One region of the Nonomuraea sp. LPB2021202275-12-8 genome, then DNA from elsewhere that is predicted to be linked to it. Evidence: riboswitches for the same ligand, from Rfam matches in the RefSeq annotation. Region 1 holds a riboswitch; the other holds the start of a gene.
The links. Region 1 has a riboswitch for thiamine pyrophosphate ahead of V5E28_RS32075 (purine-cytosine permease family protein). Riboswitches for the same ligand answer to the same signal wherever they lie in the genome.
Positions count from the first base shown of each region.

Region 2: it holds a riboswitch for thiamine pyrophosphate, as region 1 does, so the genes downstream of both, V5E28_RS22770 (FAD-dependent oxidoreductase) here and V5E28_RS32075 (purine-cytosine permease family protein) in region 1, are expected to answer to the same signal.

Region 1 covers NZ_JBAHWD010000022.1:57,805-66,064, reverse strand. Annotated here, with positions in the region: gene V5E28_RS32095 (YidC/Oxa1 family membrane protein insertase) at 1-582, shown strand, start outside; gene V5E28_RS32090 (ATP-binding protein) at 566-997, opposite strand; gene V5E28_RS32085 (PAS domain S-box protein) at 1,140-2,963, opposite strand; gene V5E28_RS32080 (methylated-DNA--[protein]-cysteine S-methyltransferase) at 3,105-3,671, shown strand; gene V5E28_RS32075 (purine-cytosine permease family protein) at 3,640-4,989, opposite strand; TPP riboswitch at 4,979-5,092, opposite strand; gene V5E28_RS32070 (rhodanese-like domain-containing protein) at 5,158-5,481, opposite strand; gene V5E28_RS32065 (winged helix-turn-helix transcriptional regulator) at 5,478-5,909, opposite strand; gene V5E28_RS32060 (MFS transporter) at 5,991-7,400, shown strand; gene V5E28_RS32055 (Fpg/Nei family DNA glycosylase) at 7,403-8,260, opposite strand, start outside.
Region 2 covers NZ_JBAHWD010000012.1:43,800-52,059, reverse strand. Annotated here, with positions in the region: gene V5E28_RS22815 (L,D-transpeptidase family protein) at 1-449, opposite strand, end outside; gene V5E28_RS22810 (YbaK/EbsC family protein) at 546-1,022, shown strand; gene V5E28_RS22805 (GNAT family N-acetyltransferase) at 1,052-1,642, shown strand; gene V5E28_RS22800 (DsbA family protein) at 1,774-2,376, opposite strand; gene metF (methylenetetrahydrofolate reductase [NAD(P)H]) at 2,403-3,326, opposite strand; gene V5E28_RS22790 (polyprenyl synthetase family protein) at 3,430-4,497, shown strand; gene thiE (thiamine phosphate synthase) at 4,507-5,163, opposite strand; gene V5E28_RS22780 (Rv2175c family DNA-binding protein) at 5,141-5,515, opposite strand; gene V5E28_RS22775 (NAD(P)/FAD-dependent oxidoreductase) at 5,546-6,709, opposite strand; TPP riboswitch at 6,768-6,883, shown strand; gene V5E28_RS22770 (FAD-dependent oxidoreductase) at 6,873-8,039, shown strand; gene thiS (sulfur carrier protein ThiS) at 8,036-8,236, shown strand; gene V5E28_RS22760 (thiazole synthase) at 8,229-8,260, shown strand, end outside.

The sequences.
Region 1 (8,260 bases):
CTGTTCACCCTGGCCGTGCGGCTCCTGCTGCTGCCGCTGGGCATCCGGCAGGCCCGCAGCGGGCGGATCAGGGAGCGGCTGGCGCCCAGGCTGCGCACCCTGCAGAAGAAGTACGGGCGCGATCCGCAGCGCCTGGCCAAGGAGACGTCCGCGCTGTATGCCGCCGAGGGCAGCTCTCCGTTCGCGGGGATCCTGCCGGGGCTGGCGCAGCTTCCCTTCATGTGGCTGGTGTACCGGGTCGCCACGCATCCGACCGCGCTGGCCGGCCATGACCTCTTCGGCGCTCCTCTGGGTCAGCAGGTCGCGAGCGTGATCGCTCATTACGGTCTGGTCAGTCTGCCCGTTTCGGTCTTCGCTTTGGTGCTCGTGCTCCTGGTCGTGGTGGCCTGGCTGACCTCACGCAAAATCTCCTCCACGCTGACCGAAGAGCAGCCGGAGTTCATGCGCAGGATCATGCCGCTGCTGCCGTACGGCTCGGTGCTCGCAGCCGCGGTGCTCCCCCTGGCCGCGGGGCTCTATCTGCTGGTCTCCACGGCCTGGACGGCCGGCGAGCGGGCGGTGCTGGCTAGCCGGCCTCTCTGAGTGCGTGGACCTGCCCGTTCACCGATCCATGGGGGGCGGGCAGTATCGCCCACACCGTCGTCATGTCACCGTCGTGGCGCACTCCCCAGCTCTCCGCGACGTACTCGACGATGCCGAGCCCGCGCCCGCCCAGCGAGGACAGGGTGGGCCGGCCCGCGCGCGGCTCCGTGGCCGCGCCCCCGTCGCTCACGGCGACCTCAATGTGATCATCGCTGCGCATCCATGAGACCTTCACCATGCCCGAAGGCAACGGATGCGCGTGCCTCAGCGCGTTGCTCAGCAGCTCGCTCACCACGAGGACGGCATCGTCGATCGCGGTGGTGAACACCCCGCAATCCTGCAGGTCAGTGCTCAGACGCTGGCGGGCAACGGCGACGCTGGACGGCGCGTACGGCAGTAGCACGACGCTTGACACACCCACCTCCCCGCTCCCAGTGCCCCCCGCGGGAACACTCCCCGGTACGACCGAAATGCCCCGTTACTCGATCCCAGAAACCGCATCTCGATCACAGCTTGTACACATCGGACGATAGATCAGCTCAACCGTGACCACCTCGTTACCGCATCGGTGTGTCGGATCCGATAGTGGAAGAGCACCTCAGAACGAGCCTCATCCGGGTGCCCCCGCCAGGCCGTGGATGGGCGCTCACGTCGCCGCCCTGAGCCCTGGCCAGGCTGCGCACGATGTAGAGGCCGAGGCCGACGCCACCGAACCTCCTGCGGTCGCCGCTGTCGACCTGGACGAAGCGTTCGAAGACCCGCTCGCGGTCCGGCCGCGCGATGCCGACGCCCTCGTCGTCCACGACCACGATCACCCTGCCGTCCTCCGGCCACGCGGCCACCCGGATCAGCCCGCCTTTGGGCGAATACTTGAAGGCGTTCTCCAGCAGCTGCCCGAGAACGATGTCGGTGGCGAGCGCGTCGCCCATCACCTTCGGCAGCCCGACGGCGATGCTCACCTCGACCCGGTGCTTGTCCGACAGCACCGGCAGCCCGAGCGTCGCCGCGTGCACGCGCTCGGCCAGGTCGAAGGGCTCGTCCCTGACCAGCTGCTCCTCCCCGCCCGCCCGGGCGCCGAGCAGCAGATGGTCCATGAGCTGCCCGAGCGATCTGGAGCGCTCGGCGATCGTGTGCACGGCCGATCGCCGCTCGGCGTCGCTCAGCTTGTCCCAGCGAGTGTCCAGGGTGCTGGCGAAGCCGCGCACGATCGTGATCGGGGTGCGCAGCTCGTGGCTGGTCGTGGCCAGGAACAGGTCCTTGGCCTCCTCCAGCTCCTTGGCCGCGGTCACGTCACGGAAGTCGACGACCAGCTCGCCGGTCTCCACGATCTGCGCGCTGACCACATCGAGCCAGCGTCCCGTTTCGAGGTGGAAGGTGAGCTTCTCGCCGGGAGCGGGGAGCGGGAACGGCGGCGGCTTGCCGATCACCGCCTCCGCGGAGACGGAGGTGAGCTCGGCCGCCGCGGGGTTCCATCTGAGCACCCGGCCCTCGCCGTCGAGCACCGCGATGCCGTCGGCGCTGGCGTCGAACACCGCCCGCTCGTGCGCCCGCTGCCGCACCGCGTCCTGGTAGGCCACCGCGTTCCCGACCGCGATGCCCGCATGGCCCGCGAGCAGCTCCAGCAGCTCCAGCTCCAGATGACCCGGCTTGCGCTTGGCGAACAGCGCGTAGAGGGCGCCGTACGGGCGCCCGCCGACCGCGGCGAGTCCCAGCGCGATCGTGTGCAGCCCCTTGAGCTCGGCCCACACCAGGTCGTCGAGCCCCCGCGACTCCAGCATGACGGTCTTGCCGGTGCGCAGCAGCTTGCCCACCAGGCTGGTGTGCAGGTCCGTGGTGGTGCCCAGGATCGCGCAGGGGAGCTGGTAGGTGCTGACCAGCCGCAGCCGCTCCTCGTCGATGAGCACGAACCCGCCCGCGTCGGCGCCGGTGAGCTCCGTGAGGCTCGCCGTGATCCGTTCGAGCACGGCGGGCAGATCCAGCTCGGCGTTGATGTCGCCCACCACGTCGGTGAGCCGGCGCACCAGCCGTGCCCTGCGCGCCACTCGGTTCTTGGCCGCGTGGTCCACCTCGACGAGGTGGTAGACGCAGACGTATCCCGTCACCGCGCTGCCCGTCAGCAGCGCGCTGATGTCGACCCGCACGTCGAGCAGGCCGCCGTCGCCGCGCACCCGCTTGGTGCGCAGCGAGACCTGGTCTCCGGTGCGCACCCGCTCCAGCACGGCGTGGTGCTCGGCGGTCAGCTCCTCCGGCACGATAGGCGCCCTGCGACCCAGCATGTCCCCGGCCGTCCAGCCGAAGAGCCGCTCCGCCGCCGCGTTCCAGACCAGGACGGTCTGGTCCCTGTCGAAGGCCACGACGGCGTTGGGCGAGCTGTCGAGCACAGCGCGGGCTATCTCATCGTCACTCCAAGCCCTTGGGTCCCCCACATCTCCATAGTGCCTGTGGCGTGGCGCTCGTGCCGGGCGATCCGTCCGATACGCTGCGGTCACGGCTTTTCCGTGGCGGGTGAAGAGGGTGAAGGCATGTCAGGCGACCTCGAAGCCCTGCTGCGGGTGACGTCCGACACCTACCGCGGCGACGGCCCACCCGACGTCGCCTTCGGCACCTACGACGGCGCGGTCGGCCGGCTGGTGCTCGCGGTGACGTCCAGAGGCGTCGCCTCCTGCAGCTTCGAAGACGAGAACAGCGTGTACGAGCGCGTCACCAAGCAGGTCGGCAGCCTCATCGGCACGGACGCCCGGCGGCTCGACCCTGTCCGCCGGGAGCTCGACGCGTACTTCTCGGGCCGGTTGCGGACCTTCGCCACGCCGGCCGACCTGGCCCTCGCCACGCCGTTCGCGCGCACGGTGCTGCAGAAGACGATGGCGGTGCCGTACGGCACGACCACCACCCTGGAGCGGATCGGCGAGCTCATCGGCAGGCCGCGCGCGCTGCGCGCGGTCGGCAACGCGCTCAGCTCCAACCCCCTGTGCGTGATCGTGCCGTGCCACCGTGTGGTGCGCGAGGACGGCGAGCTCGGCGACTACGCGGGAGGCGTGGCCGCCAAGCGTCACCTGCTCAACGTCGAGCGTCGCGAGTCCCGCGCCTGAGCGCACCCACCGCCAGCGTCACCAGGGCCGCCACGACGGCGCCGCCCAGCGCGCCGTTCATCCACGGCTCCCTGGTGAAACCGACCGCCTCCCGCACCCCGGCCCACATCCCGTCCCACTGCGCGACGGTGGGGGTCGAGGTGGTGAGCCAGTAGGCGGCGAAGCCGAGCGCCCAGGGCAGCAGCATCGACCAGCGCGCGGGCGCGTCCTCGGCGGTGTTCCAGCGGGTGGAGCCGCCGAGCAGGAAGTAGTCCACGGCCAGCACCGCGAACATCGGCACGAAGACCGCGCCGATCAGGCCCAGGAACGCGCCGTAGGACGTCACGTCGGCCACGAGCGCGATGGCGACGGTCAGCACGCCGATGGCCGTGCTGAGGATCCGCCTGTCCACCCGCGGCATGAGGTTCTGCAGCGAGACGGTCGTGGAGTAGACGTTGGCGAAGGACTGGTCGGCCTCGCGCAGCACGAGGATGGCGAAGAACAGCGCGCCGACCGGCGCCGCCACGAAAGGCGCGAACACCGCCGTGCCGTCGGCTCTCACCGCCGCCGCTCCCGCGATCGCCACCGCGTAGACGCCGAGCCCGAGGCAGGCGACCTGGGCCAGCGTGTAGCCGCCGACCACTCCTGCGAACGCGGCCCGGCTGGACCTGGAGTGCCTGGCGAAGTCGGCGGCGAGCGGCACCCACGAGACCGACAGCGCGATCACGTAGTCGACCGCGGGCGCGAACGCCGTCCACGACCCGCCCGTCTGCGGTGGCGCCTCGCCCAGGAACTGCACGGCGAACCAGATCAGCGAGATGATCACGGCGATGGTGATGTAGCGGCGGAGCAGCCTGATGGCGCCGAGCGGCCAGATGGTCAGCGCCGTGGTCAGCAGTCCGGCGACGATCACCCACACCGCGTACGGCACGGTGTCGCCGAAGATGGCCATCGCGCCCTTGGAGATGACCCAGAGCTCGAACGCCCCCCAGCCGATCATCTGGATGATGTTGAGCACCGTCGGGATGTAGGACAGCTTGGCCCCGAACAGCCCGCGCAGCAGCACCATCGCCGGCTGCCCGGTCTGCGTGCCCGGGATCGCCGACAGTCCCACCATGGCGGTGCCGATCAGGCTCCCCACGACCGCCGCGGTCAGCGCGGCCGTCAGGGTCAGCGGGGCGTCGGTCAGCGGGTCGAGCAGGAGCAGGGCCCCGGAGAAGCCCAGCAGGCTGACGGCCAGGTTGGCCCAGAGCGCGCCCTGGTCGAGCACGCCCAGTGTCTTGGGCGGGGAGCCTTCGAGAGTGAGGGGAACTTCGTCGTCGTGGACGGCATGCGACATTCGCACTCCCTACGCCGGCATTACCCGGACAGGTTCATGCGGTCGGCGACGGCCTCGGTCGCCCTCTCAGCCCGGTGCGCCCCGAGCTCCCGCGTTGGGTGGATCAGCAGAGACGGAGATCACTCCGGCTCGCGCCCCCATGATGCCTGATTTGCCGGAGATCAGCCACTAGGCAATGAAAGGCGACTGCCCGGTCTCGCTGACCATCGGCAGCTTCTGCTGCTCCCACGACTGCATGCCGCCGTCGACGTTGACCGCCTCACGCCCGAGCTGGTTGAGCCAGGCCGCGACCTGGAACGACCGCCCGCCAACCCGGCACACCACGTAGACCGTCCGGCCGGCGGGAACCTCGTCGAGGCGGGTCTGGATCTCGCTCATCGGGATGTGCACTGCCTCAGGGGCGTGGCCCGCGACCCATTCGCCCTGCTCACGCACGTCGAGCAGGAACCCGCCTGAAGGGATGTCTCGCGCCTCGATTTCGGGAACCGTCATGCCTCCATCATCTCGCGTCGCGAGTCGTAGGCCGCACGCGCCTCGGCGATCTCCTGCTGGTGCTTCTCGGTCCAGGTCACCAGGGATTTGATCGTCTCGTGCAGGGTGCGGCCGAGCGGCGTGAGCGCGTAGTCCACCCGGGGCGGCACCACGGGGTGGACGGTGCGGCTCACCAGCCCGTCGCGTTCGAGCTGGCGCAGCGTGACGCTGAGCATGCGCTGGCTGACGCCGTCGATCTCGCGGCGGAGCTGCGTGAAGCGCAGGCTCTGGCAGTCGAGCAGGGCGATGACGAGCAGCGACCACTTGTCGGCGACGCGGTCGAGGATCTGCCGGACCTCGCACCCTTCCCTGACGTCCCACTGGCGGACGTCGTAGTCGTCGTCGGTGCTGCCGGGGTAACAGAGTGACTTTGAAGTGCCGTCTTCCATGCATGCCCATGCTGCCGCATGATGCTGATGGTTACAAGAGGTAACCGACATATAGAAACGTAACCGAGGAGTGTCCGCATCATGCCTTCCACCGAACGACTGAGAGGCCGCCCGCTGGGCGTGCTGATGGTGCTGTGCGGGGCCATCTTCCTTGAGGGCATCGACGTGGCCATGCTGAACGTCGCGCTACCGGCCATCCGCGCCGACCTCGGACTGTCGACCACGATGCTGAGCGGCGTGGTCAGCGCCTACGTGCTGGGCTACGGCGGGTTCATGCTGCTCGGCGGCCGGGCGGCCGACCTGCTGGGCAGGCGCAGGATGTTCCTGCTCTGGCTGACCGTGTTCCTGGTGTTCTCGGGGCTCGGCGGGCTGGCGAACGAGGGCTGGGTGCTGCTGCTCGCCAGGTTCGTCACCGGCGTGGCCGCGGGCTTCATGACCCCCGCGGGGCTCTCGCTGATCACCACGAGCTTCGCCGAGGGCAGACAGCGCAACAGGGCGCTGCTGATCTACGCGGGGACGGGCGCGGCCGGCTTCGCGCTCGGCCTGGTGATCGGCGGGCTGCTGACCGCGATCGGCTGGCGGTGGGTGTTCTTCGCGCCGGTGATCCTGGCCCTGGTGATCCTGCTCACCGCAACCGCGCTGATCAAGGAGCCCGCCGCGCCGCGGCGCACCGCCGGGCGCTTCGACCTACCGGGCGCGATGACCATCACCGGCGCGATGATGCTGCTCGTCTACGGCGTGATACGGCTGGAGCATCCGGCGGCGGGCTGGGCCTGGACCCTCGCCACGTTCGCCGGCGGCCTGGCGCTCGTGGCGGCCTTCGTGGCGATCGAGCGACGCTCGGCCGAGCCGCTGATCCGCCTCGGTCTCTTCAGATCCGGGCCGCTGGTGCGCGCGAACCTGGCGGCGATCCTGCTCACCGGCTCGTTCTTCGGCTTCCAGTTTCTGATCACCCTCTACCTGCAGGAGTTGCGCGGCTGGTCGGCGATCCAGACCGGCCTCGCGCTGCTCGCCGCCGCCGCTGACGTGATCCTCGCGCCCACGCTCACGCCCCTGCTGGTCAACCGGTACGGCAACGCTCGCGTGATCTTCGGCGGGCTGGTGTCCGGGCTGATGGCCTTCGGGCTGTTCCTCGGGGTCGGGATGGACTGGACCTACGCCGCCATGCTGCCGTCGATGCTGCTGATCGGGCTGATGTTCGCCTTCGTCTACGGCCCCCTGACGATCGTCGCGACCGAGGGGATCGCCGAGCACGAGCAGGGGCTGGCCGGAGGGCTGATCAACACGTCGTTCCAGTTCGGCGCCGCCCTGGGACTGTCGATGGTCACCGCCGTCAACGTGGCGGCGCTGGGCGCCGGCTCGACCGGGATCGACGCGCTGCGAGCGGCGCTGGTGGTGCCCGTGACGGCCACGCTGCTGTCGGCGGTCATCGTCGCCTTCGGCCTGCGCAGGCGGGCGTCGGCCGACGTCCGGGTGCCCGCCGGCGTGTAGGCCTACTTCAGCAGCTTGGACAGGCGGCGGTCGGCCAGCGGTTTGCCGCCTGTCTGGCAGGTGGGGCAGTACTGCAGCGAGGAGTCGGCGAACGAGACCTCGCGGATCGTGTCGCCGCACACGTCGCACGGCTGGCCGGCCCGGTTGTGGACGCGCAGGCCGGACTTCTTCTCCGCCTTGAGGTCCTTGGCCGCCAGGCCGTGCGCCCGCTCCACAGCCTCGCGCAGCGTAGCGACGATGGCCTCGTGCAGGTCGGCGATCTGGTCGTCGGTCAGCGTCGCCGCGATCTTGAACGGGGACATCTTGGCCGCGTGCAGCACCTCGTCGGAGTAGGCGTTGCCGATGCCCGCGATCACCTTCTGGTCGCGAAGCAGGCCCTTGATCTGGGTACGGTTGCCGCCCACGATCCGCTTGAGCGCGGCCACGTCGAAGGAGTCGTCGAGCGGGTCGGGGCCGAGGGCGGCGACGCCCGGCACATCGTCCGGATTTTTCGTGACATAGACGGCGAGGCGCTTCTGCGTCCCGGCCTCGGTCAGCTCGAAGCCGGGCGCGAGTCCCTCATCGTCGGGCGCGAGCCTCACCCGCACGGCGAGCGGCCCCTTGCCCGGCCTGACCGGCTTGGCGCCCGACAGGTCTTCGCGCCAGCGCAGCCATCCCGCGCGCGCGAGGTGGATGATCAGATGCAGCCCGTCGCAGTCGAGGTCGAGGAACTTGCCGTGCCTCGACACGCCCGTGACGGTCAGCCCGCCGAGCGCGGTGACCGGCGGGTCGAACGTCTTGAGCGCCTGGAAGGCCACCACGTCGACGCCCAGGACCGTGCGCCCCACCGCCCGCTCGCGCAGGAAACCGGTGAGGGATTC
Region 2 (8,260 bases), on a different contig from region 1:
ACTTCGGCGCGGGTGGCCTTGCCGTTCCTGACCAGCACCCTTGGGCTCTTCGGCACCTCCAGCGCCGACCAGGTGGCGCGGCCGACGGTGCTGGTCGGCTTGACGCCGTTCACCTTCTGGAACGCCCACACCGCCGCCAGCGTGGTGCCGCCGTAGCGGCCGTCGATCTTGCCCGGGCGGTAGCCCAGCTCCTTGAGGCGCCTCTGCAGCCAGACGACCGCCTTGCCCTTGGCGCCGAGCTTGAGCTTGCCGTCCGGCGCGGTGACGGGCGCGGTGACTGGCGCGGTGGGGCCGGCGCCGGCACCCACGGCGCCGGAGGAGGGCGCGGGTGCCGTGATCCGCGCGGCGAGTGGCTGCGGCGCCTCGGTGGCGGCCGTGCCGCAGCCCGCGAGTGCGACGGCTCCCGCCGCCAGGAGAGCGGTTACCCCTGCCAGCCGTCGAGCCCTCACCACAACCACCTCTCAAATCATTAACAAGAGAATCAAAGGACCCTACACCACCACGAGACCGCGTAATCCAGTGGTCAATCTGTTTAGAGTGTGCGCATGCCAGAGAAGTTGCCCGCTAACGCGATACGGGTGGAAAACGCGCTCCGCAGCCTCGGAGTCGCCGGTGAGATCGTGGTACTGCCCGAGAAGGCGCCCACCGCGGCCACCGCGGCGGCCCAGGTGGGCTGCGAGGTCGGCGCCATCGCCAACAGTCTGATCTTCGAAGCGGACGGCGAGCCGCTGCTCGTGCTCACGAGCGGCGCGCACCGCGTGGACGTGGAGCTGATCGCCCGCACGGCGGGCGTCCAGAAGGTGGGGCGGGCGACGCCGGAGTTTGTCAGGCAGGCCACCGGGCAGCCGATCGGCGGAGTGGCACCGGTCGGGCATCCGGCGCCGGTGCGGACGCTGGTGGACAACTGGCTGAGCAAGCACGAGCAGGTCTGGGCGGCCGGGGGCCATCCGCACACGGTCTTCCCGACCACGTTCGACGAGCTCGTGCGCATGACCGGTGGCACGCCCGTCGACGTCGAGTGAGGCGTGCGGGACGGGAGTAGGGTTCGACGGTGATCGAGTTTCGCGGAGCGGGCCCCGCCGAGTTCGCCGAACGCCTGGACACGGTGATCGAGATTTACGCCGCCGCCATGCGCCCGCCCGCGGAGCAGATCGCCGGCCGCAAGACCATCATGCGAAATCATGGGACATATCCCTATTTCCAGTGCTATTTCGCAGAATGGCACGATTTGCCGCTTACCGCCACGGCCGGAACGGCGTCGGCGGCCCCCCTTGTGGTGGGGTTCGCCTACGGGTTCCGCGGCGTGGCGGGCCAGTGGTGGCACGACGTGGTCTACCGGGCACTGGAGGAACGGGCCGGCCATCAGGTGGCCGAGGCCTGGATGGGGCACGCGTTCGAGCTGGCCGAGATCCACGTCCATCCCGATTACCAGGGCAAGGGGATCGGCCGCTCGATGATCAACACCTTGTGCGCGGGCCGCCCGGAGCGCTCCGCGGTGCTGTCCACGCACGACCAGCCGACGGCCGCCCGCCACCTCTACGCCGGCATGGGCTTCACGGACCTGCTGAGCGGGTTCGTCTTCCCCGGCGGCCACGAGGAGTACGCGATCGTCGGCTCTCCGCTCCCCCTGGCCACCGCTTGACCCGCTGAGGGTTGAATCCGCACCGCGACGGGCACAGTGCATGACAGAGAGTGGCGTTCACTTTACTCTCCGCTCGCCTTCCCCCAGCGCCACCCGCCCGGTCCCCCTGCGGGCGGGTGGCGGCCCCCCGGTCACGGAAGCTCCGGCTCCTCATGTGCCCGGCCCTTGAGCTCGTGGAAATGCGGGGTGCCCGCCACCAGCAGCGTGCCGTCCCACAGCCGCCCGGCCTGCTCACCGGTGGGCAGGCGGGAGACGACGGGGCCGAAGAAGGCGATCCGCTCCTCAGCGGCGCCGGTGACCGCGCAGATTGGCGTGCCGACGTGGTCGCCGACCAGCGCGACGCCCTCGGCGTGCGACGCGCGTACCAGGTCGTCGTAGGTGTCCGTCTGGCCGGCCTCGGCGAGGCCGGCGGGCAGGCCGGCGACGGTCAGCGCCTTCTCGAGCTCGCCGATCCAGTCCTGCCCGTCGTCGCGGCTGGTCCACAGCGCGGTGTAGAAGCGCCCGAGCGCCTCCTGACCGTGAAGGTGCCGCACGGCCGAGGCGACGCGCACCGGCACCCAGAGATAGCCCTCGGGGTCGCCTTCGGGATCGTCGTCGCGGCCCTCGTTGAGCACCGAGAGGCTCATCACGTGCCAGCGGATCTCGACCGGCCGGACCTTCGCCACCTCGAGCAGCCACCGGGAGGTGATCCAGGTGAAGGGGCAGGCAGGATCGAACCAGAAATCAGCGATCATCCCACCAGTCAACACCCCGGCACGGGTCAGGCCGACAGCGCCGGAGCCGGTTGCAGGCGCTGGAACACCTCGCGGGAGGCGCTGGAGCGGTTGAAGGTGATGAAGTGGATGCCCGGCGCGCCCTCGTCGAGCAGCCGCTGGCACAGCTCGGCGCCGTGGTCGATGCCGAGGCTGCGCACCGCCGCCGGGTCGTCGGCGACGGCCTCGAAGCGGGCCGCCACGTCCGGCGGGAACGGCGCGCCGGACAGCTGCTCGGAGCGGGCGATCGTGCTCATCTGCGTCACCGGCATGATGCACGGGATGATCGGGGTGTCACAGCCTCGCGCCGCCACCCGGTCGCGCAGCCGCAGGTAGTCGTCGGCCTGGAAGAACATCTGCGTGATCGCGTAGTCGGCCCCGGCCCCGCACTTGCGCACGAAGTGCTCGGTGTCGGACTCGATGGACGGCGAGCGCGGATGCTTGTAGGGGAACGCTGCCACGCCCACGCAGAAGTCGCCGGCCTGGCGGATCAGCCGCACCAGCTCCTCGGCGTAGAGGACGCCTTCGGGGTGCTGCACCCACTCCGCCGACGGGTCGCCGGGCGGGTCGCCGCGCACCGCGAGGATGTTGCGCACCCCGGCGTCGGCGAAGCGGCCGACCAGGTGGCGCAGCTCGCGGATGGAGTGGTCGACGGCGGTGAAGTGGGCCACGGGCGTCAGCGTGGTGCCGTGGGCGAGCCGCTCCACGATGTCGACCGTGCGGTCACGGGTGGAGCCGCCGGCGCCGTAGGTCACCGAGACGAACGTCGGCCGCAGCGACTCCAGCTCTCTGATCGCCTTCCACAGCTGCCGCTCTCCCTCGTCGGTCTTGGGAGGGAAGAACTCGAAGGAGAACGATCGCGCTCCGGAGGCGAGAAGCTCGCGAACGGTGGGGACACGATCGGGCAGGACGGAGGGTCGACCAAGCGCCATGCACCCAAGGTTACCCGGTACCCGGCGGCACCACCGGCCGCAGGGGAATCGGCCCGTCCGAGGCGCTCTCTGGGCGCCGGTGCCCGGCCACTAGTCTCAAGGCATGAGCACAGACGCCGCGAGCATGGACGACCTGCGCGCCCAGGTGGACCGACGCCTGAGGGAGTTCGTCGAACGGCAGCTTCCCGCCACCGGGGACGCCGAGCTGGAGCCGCTCCGCACGGCCGCAGAGGACCTGCTGTCGGGAGGCAAGCGGCTGCGCCCGGCCTTCTGCTACTGGGGCTGGCGCGGCGCGGGCGGCGCCGACGTGCCGGGCGTCTTCACCGCGGCGGCCTCGCTGGAGCTGCTGCAGGCCAGCGCGCTCGTGCACGACGACGTGATGGACCGCAGCGACCTGCGCCGCGGCATGCCGGCCGCGCACCGCCGCTTCCAGTCGCTGCACGAGAAGTCCGGCTGGCAGGGCTCGGCCGAGCAGTTCGGCGAGGGGGCCGCGATCCTGCTGGGCAACCTGCTGCTGATCTGGTCGGGTGAGATGTGGCGCACCAGCGGCCTGCCCGCGGAGTCGCTGGCGGCGGCCCAGCCGGTGCACGACCACATGCGCACCGAGCTGATGTGCGGCCAGTATCTGGATCTGCTGGAGCAGGCGGGCGGCGAGAACACCTTCGAGTCGGCCCTGCGCGTCGCGCTCTACAAGAGCGGCAAATACTCCGTCGAGCACCCGCTGAGGCTCGGTCTGGTGCTGGCGGCGGGCAGGCTGGAGCCGTGGATGGACGAGCTGTGCAGCACCTACGGCACCCGGGTCGGCATCGCCTTCCAGCTGCGTGACGACATCCTCGGCGTGTTCGGCGACCCGGCGCAGACCGGCAAGCCCGCGGGCGACGACCTGCGTGAGGGCAAGCGGACGATGCTCGTGGCCCGCACACTGGCGGCGGCCTCCACGGCGGAGGCGGACACGGTGCGCCGCCTCCTCGGCGACCCCGCCCTCGACGAGCGGGGCGTGGCCACCCTGCGCGAGATCATCGACCGCACCGGAGCGCTGCGCGAGTGCGAGGACATGATCGGCGACTATCTCGGCGAGGCCCTCGCCTCGCTCCAGCAGGCGCCGATCACGCCCGAAGCCCGCACCGCGCTGGCCGAACTGGCCGTCGCGGCCACATCCCGCAGGACGTGACCCGCGCCGTTACGGCCCGGCCGCCGTCCCGGAGGACGTGAGCCGCTTGGCGAACTCGGCCGCCGCGGCGCCCGGGTCCTCCGCGTCGGTGATCGCGCGCACGACCACGACCCTGGACACCCCGTACGACATGACCTCGTCCAGGTTGGACAGGTCGATGCCGCCGATGCCGAACCACGGCCGGTCGGCGCCCAGCGACGCCGCGTGCCTGAGCAGCGGCGGGCCGGGCGCGTGTCGGCCGGGCTTGGTCGGCGTGGGCCAGATCGGGCCGCAGCAGAAGTAGTCGACGCCCTCCTCCACCGCCGCGGCGGATGCCTCGTCGGCGGAGTGGGTGGACCGTCCGATGACGATGTCGTCGCCGAGTATCTCTCGCGCGACCGTCACGGGAAGGTCGTCCTGCCCCAGGTGGAGCACGTCTGGATGGGCGGCGTGGGCGATGTCGGCCCGGTCGTTGACCGCCAGCAGCCGGCCGTGCCGGTCGCAGGCGTCGCGGAAGACCTCCAGGAGCGCGAGCTCTTCGCGCGCCTCGAGCCCCTTCTCCCGCAACTGGACGATGTCCACGCCCGCGGCGAGCACCGCGTCGAGGAAGTCGGCCAGGTCGCCGCGGTCACGCCGCCCGTCGGTGCACAGGTAGAGGCGGGCGTCAGAAAGCGAGGGCCTGGGCACGCCGTTTGACCTCTGTGTGACGACCCGCCCTGATCGCCTCTACGGGCGAGCCTGGAAGCGAGTCGTCGGGGGTGAAGAGCCAGCGCAGTGCCTCGACATCGTCGTAGCCGGCATCCTGCAGCACGGTCAACGTGCCGGGGAGGCCCTTCATCACGTCCTTTCCTTCAAGGAACACCGCGGGCACCTGTGGTCCGCCGCTGCCCCGCCTTACGCCGAGCAGCTTGTGGTCCTTGAGGAGCTGCTTGGCCCGCCCCAGGGGAACCCCCAGGCGCTGGGCCACTTCGGGGAGAGTGAGCCACTCGTCAACGAGCTGGTCGGTCTCCCGGTCGATCTGTGCAACAGAAAGCGTCACGAAACCACAACTACCACACGCCGCGCTTGCTCAAACAACACAATCTCGTAGGGGTACGTCTGGATCCACCAGGCGTTCCGTGTCCAGACGATGGCCCGCCTGGATGATTCTGCGGCCCTGGACGAGGTCTCGGGGCCGGTCGACGGCCAGCACCGCGGCCAGGGTGTCGTCGCCGGTGAGCCAGCAGGCCGACCACTTGCCCTCTGGTCTGCCCCGGTAGAGCAGCCGTTCGCCGGCCGGGTGGTGGCCCGCGTACTGGACCATGTGGCCGAACTGCTCCGACCAGAAGTACGGGACCGGGTCGTAGACCGCCTCCTCGCCGAGCAGTGTCGCGGCGGCGACCTCGGGGGCGCTCAGGGCGGTGTCCCAGTGCTCGACGCGGAGCCTGGCGCCGAAGCGCCGCGACCACCAGGCGGCGCAGTCGCCCACCGCGACCACGCCCGGCATCGAGGTGCGCAGGTGCTCGTCGGTGACGACGCCGTTGTGCAGGTCGAGGTCGGCGTCGGCGAGCCACTCGACGGCCGGGCGCACGCCGATCCCGGCGACCACCACGTGCGCCTGCACGAACCCGCCGCCGACCAGCTCCACGCCGCCCTCGTCCACCGAGCCGACCATGGTGTCGAGGCGCAGGTCGATGCCGTCGTACCAGCCCAGCGTGCGAGCGCCGAGCTCGGCGCCGATCGCCTGCGCGAGCGGGGCGGACGCCGCCTCGATCACCGTCACGGCGCACCCGGCCCGGCGGGCGGCCGTGGCCACCTCCGCGCCGATCCAGCCCGCGCCGATGACCGCCACACTGGCGCCGGGGACCAGCCTGGCCCGCAGCTCCAGCGAGTCGTCGAGGGTCCGCAGCACATGCTGCGGGCCGTCGCCGGGCAGGGTGATCGGCTCGGCTCCGGTGGCGATGACCAGGCCGTCGTAGCCGAGCTCGCCCTCGGTGGTCTCCACGACGCCCGCCCGCAGCGCCTTGGCGGAGACGCCCGGCCTGAAGTCGATCCCCATCGCGGACAGGTCGGAGTCGACGAAGCTGGAGTCGGAGTCGCCGAGCAGCACCGCCTTCGACAGGGGCGGACGGTCGTAGGGCCGGTGCCGCTCCTCGCCGATCAGCGTGATCCTGCCGTCGAATCCCCGCGCGCGCAGGGCCTCGACACTGCGCACACCCGCCAGCCCCGCGCCCACCACTACGACATGATTCACGTTAGTGACCATAACGGGGGGCGTGCCTGGCCGTCGCGGCGAGGCCGTAGGCTGGGGGCGTAAGACGCGCGGGAGTCCGGCCACAACCGGGCTGAGAGGAAGGCTTGACGGGCCTTCGACCGCAACACACCTGATCCGGATCATGCCGGCGAAGGGAGCGGACATGGACCTGGTCGTCGGGGGCGGAGTCGTCGGGCTGTCGATCGCCTGGCGCCTGGCCCGCTCTGGCCGGCCGGTCACTCTGGTGGACCCGGCGCCGGCCTCAGGCGCCTCCCACGCAGCGGCGGGCATGCTGGCGCCGGTCAGCGAGGTCTCCTACACCGAGGAGCCGCTGCTCCGGCTCGGCGTCGCCTCCCTTGCCCGCTGGCCCTCCTTCGCCGCCGAGCTCGCCGCCGACGCGGGCCTGAGCGCCGACGCCGGCCCCGACCCGCGCGGCGGGCTGGGCGCGGACGGGGGGCTGCTGGCCGCGGCCAGGGCCGGGCTCGACCTTCGCGCCGACGGCACGCTGGACGTGGCGTTCGGGGCCGACGATCTGGCCGCGCTCGGCGAGCTGGCCGCATTCATGGAGAAGCTGGGGCTGCCGGTCGAGCGGCTGACCGGGCGGGAGTGCCGGCGGCTGGAGCCGATGCTGGCGCCTTCCGTCCGCGGCGGGCTGCTGGCCAGGACCGACGCCTGGGTGGATCCGCGCCGCGTCACCGCGGCGCTGCTCGCCGCTCTGGAGCGGCGCGGCGTCCCGGTGGTGCGGGCCCGGGTGAGCGAGCTGCTGCGCGAGGGCGACCGGGTCACCGGCGTACGGCTGGAGCCGGCGACCGGGCCGCGGGAGATCGCCGCCGAGCGGGTCGTGCTGGCGGCGGGGGCGTGGAGTGGCGGGCTGGCCGACGTGCCGGTCCGGCCGGTCAAGGGGCAGATCATGCGGCTGCGTGCGGCGCAGCCGCTGCTCGGCCGGTGCGTGCGCGGGACGGTGCACGGGACGCCCGTCTACCTGGTGCCGAGGGGCGACGGGGAGCTGGTGGTCGGTGCCACGCAGGAGGAGCTGGGCTTCGACACCAGGGTGACCGCGGGCGGGCTGTACGAGCTGCTGCGGGACGCCAGGGAGCTGGTGCCCGGCGTGACCGAGCTGGAGGTGGCCGACGTGGTGGCGGGGCTTCGCCCGGGGACACCGGACAACCTGCCGATCGTCGGGCCGAGCGGGACGCCCGGGCTCACGCTGGCCACCGGGCACCACCGGGGCGGGGTGCTGCTTGCCCCGCTCACGGCCGCGATCGTGCAGGGCGAGGAGGCCGACCTCGCGACATTCTGCTCACCGGCTAGATTTCGGGATATCTCATGAAACTGATGGTCAATGGGGCCGGCCACGAGGTGCCTGACGGCATGACCGTGGCGCAGGCCGTACGGAATCTGACGGCGGCCACCACCGGCGTGGCGGTGGCCGTGAACGGCGAGGTGGTCACGCGGAGCGCCTGGGAGTCGACGGCGCTGCGCGACGGCGACCGCGTGGAGGTGCTGACGGCGGTGCAAGGTGGATGATCTGATCATCGCCGGGGAGAAGTT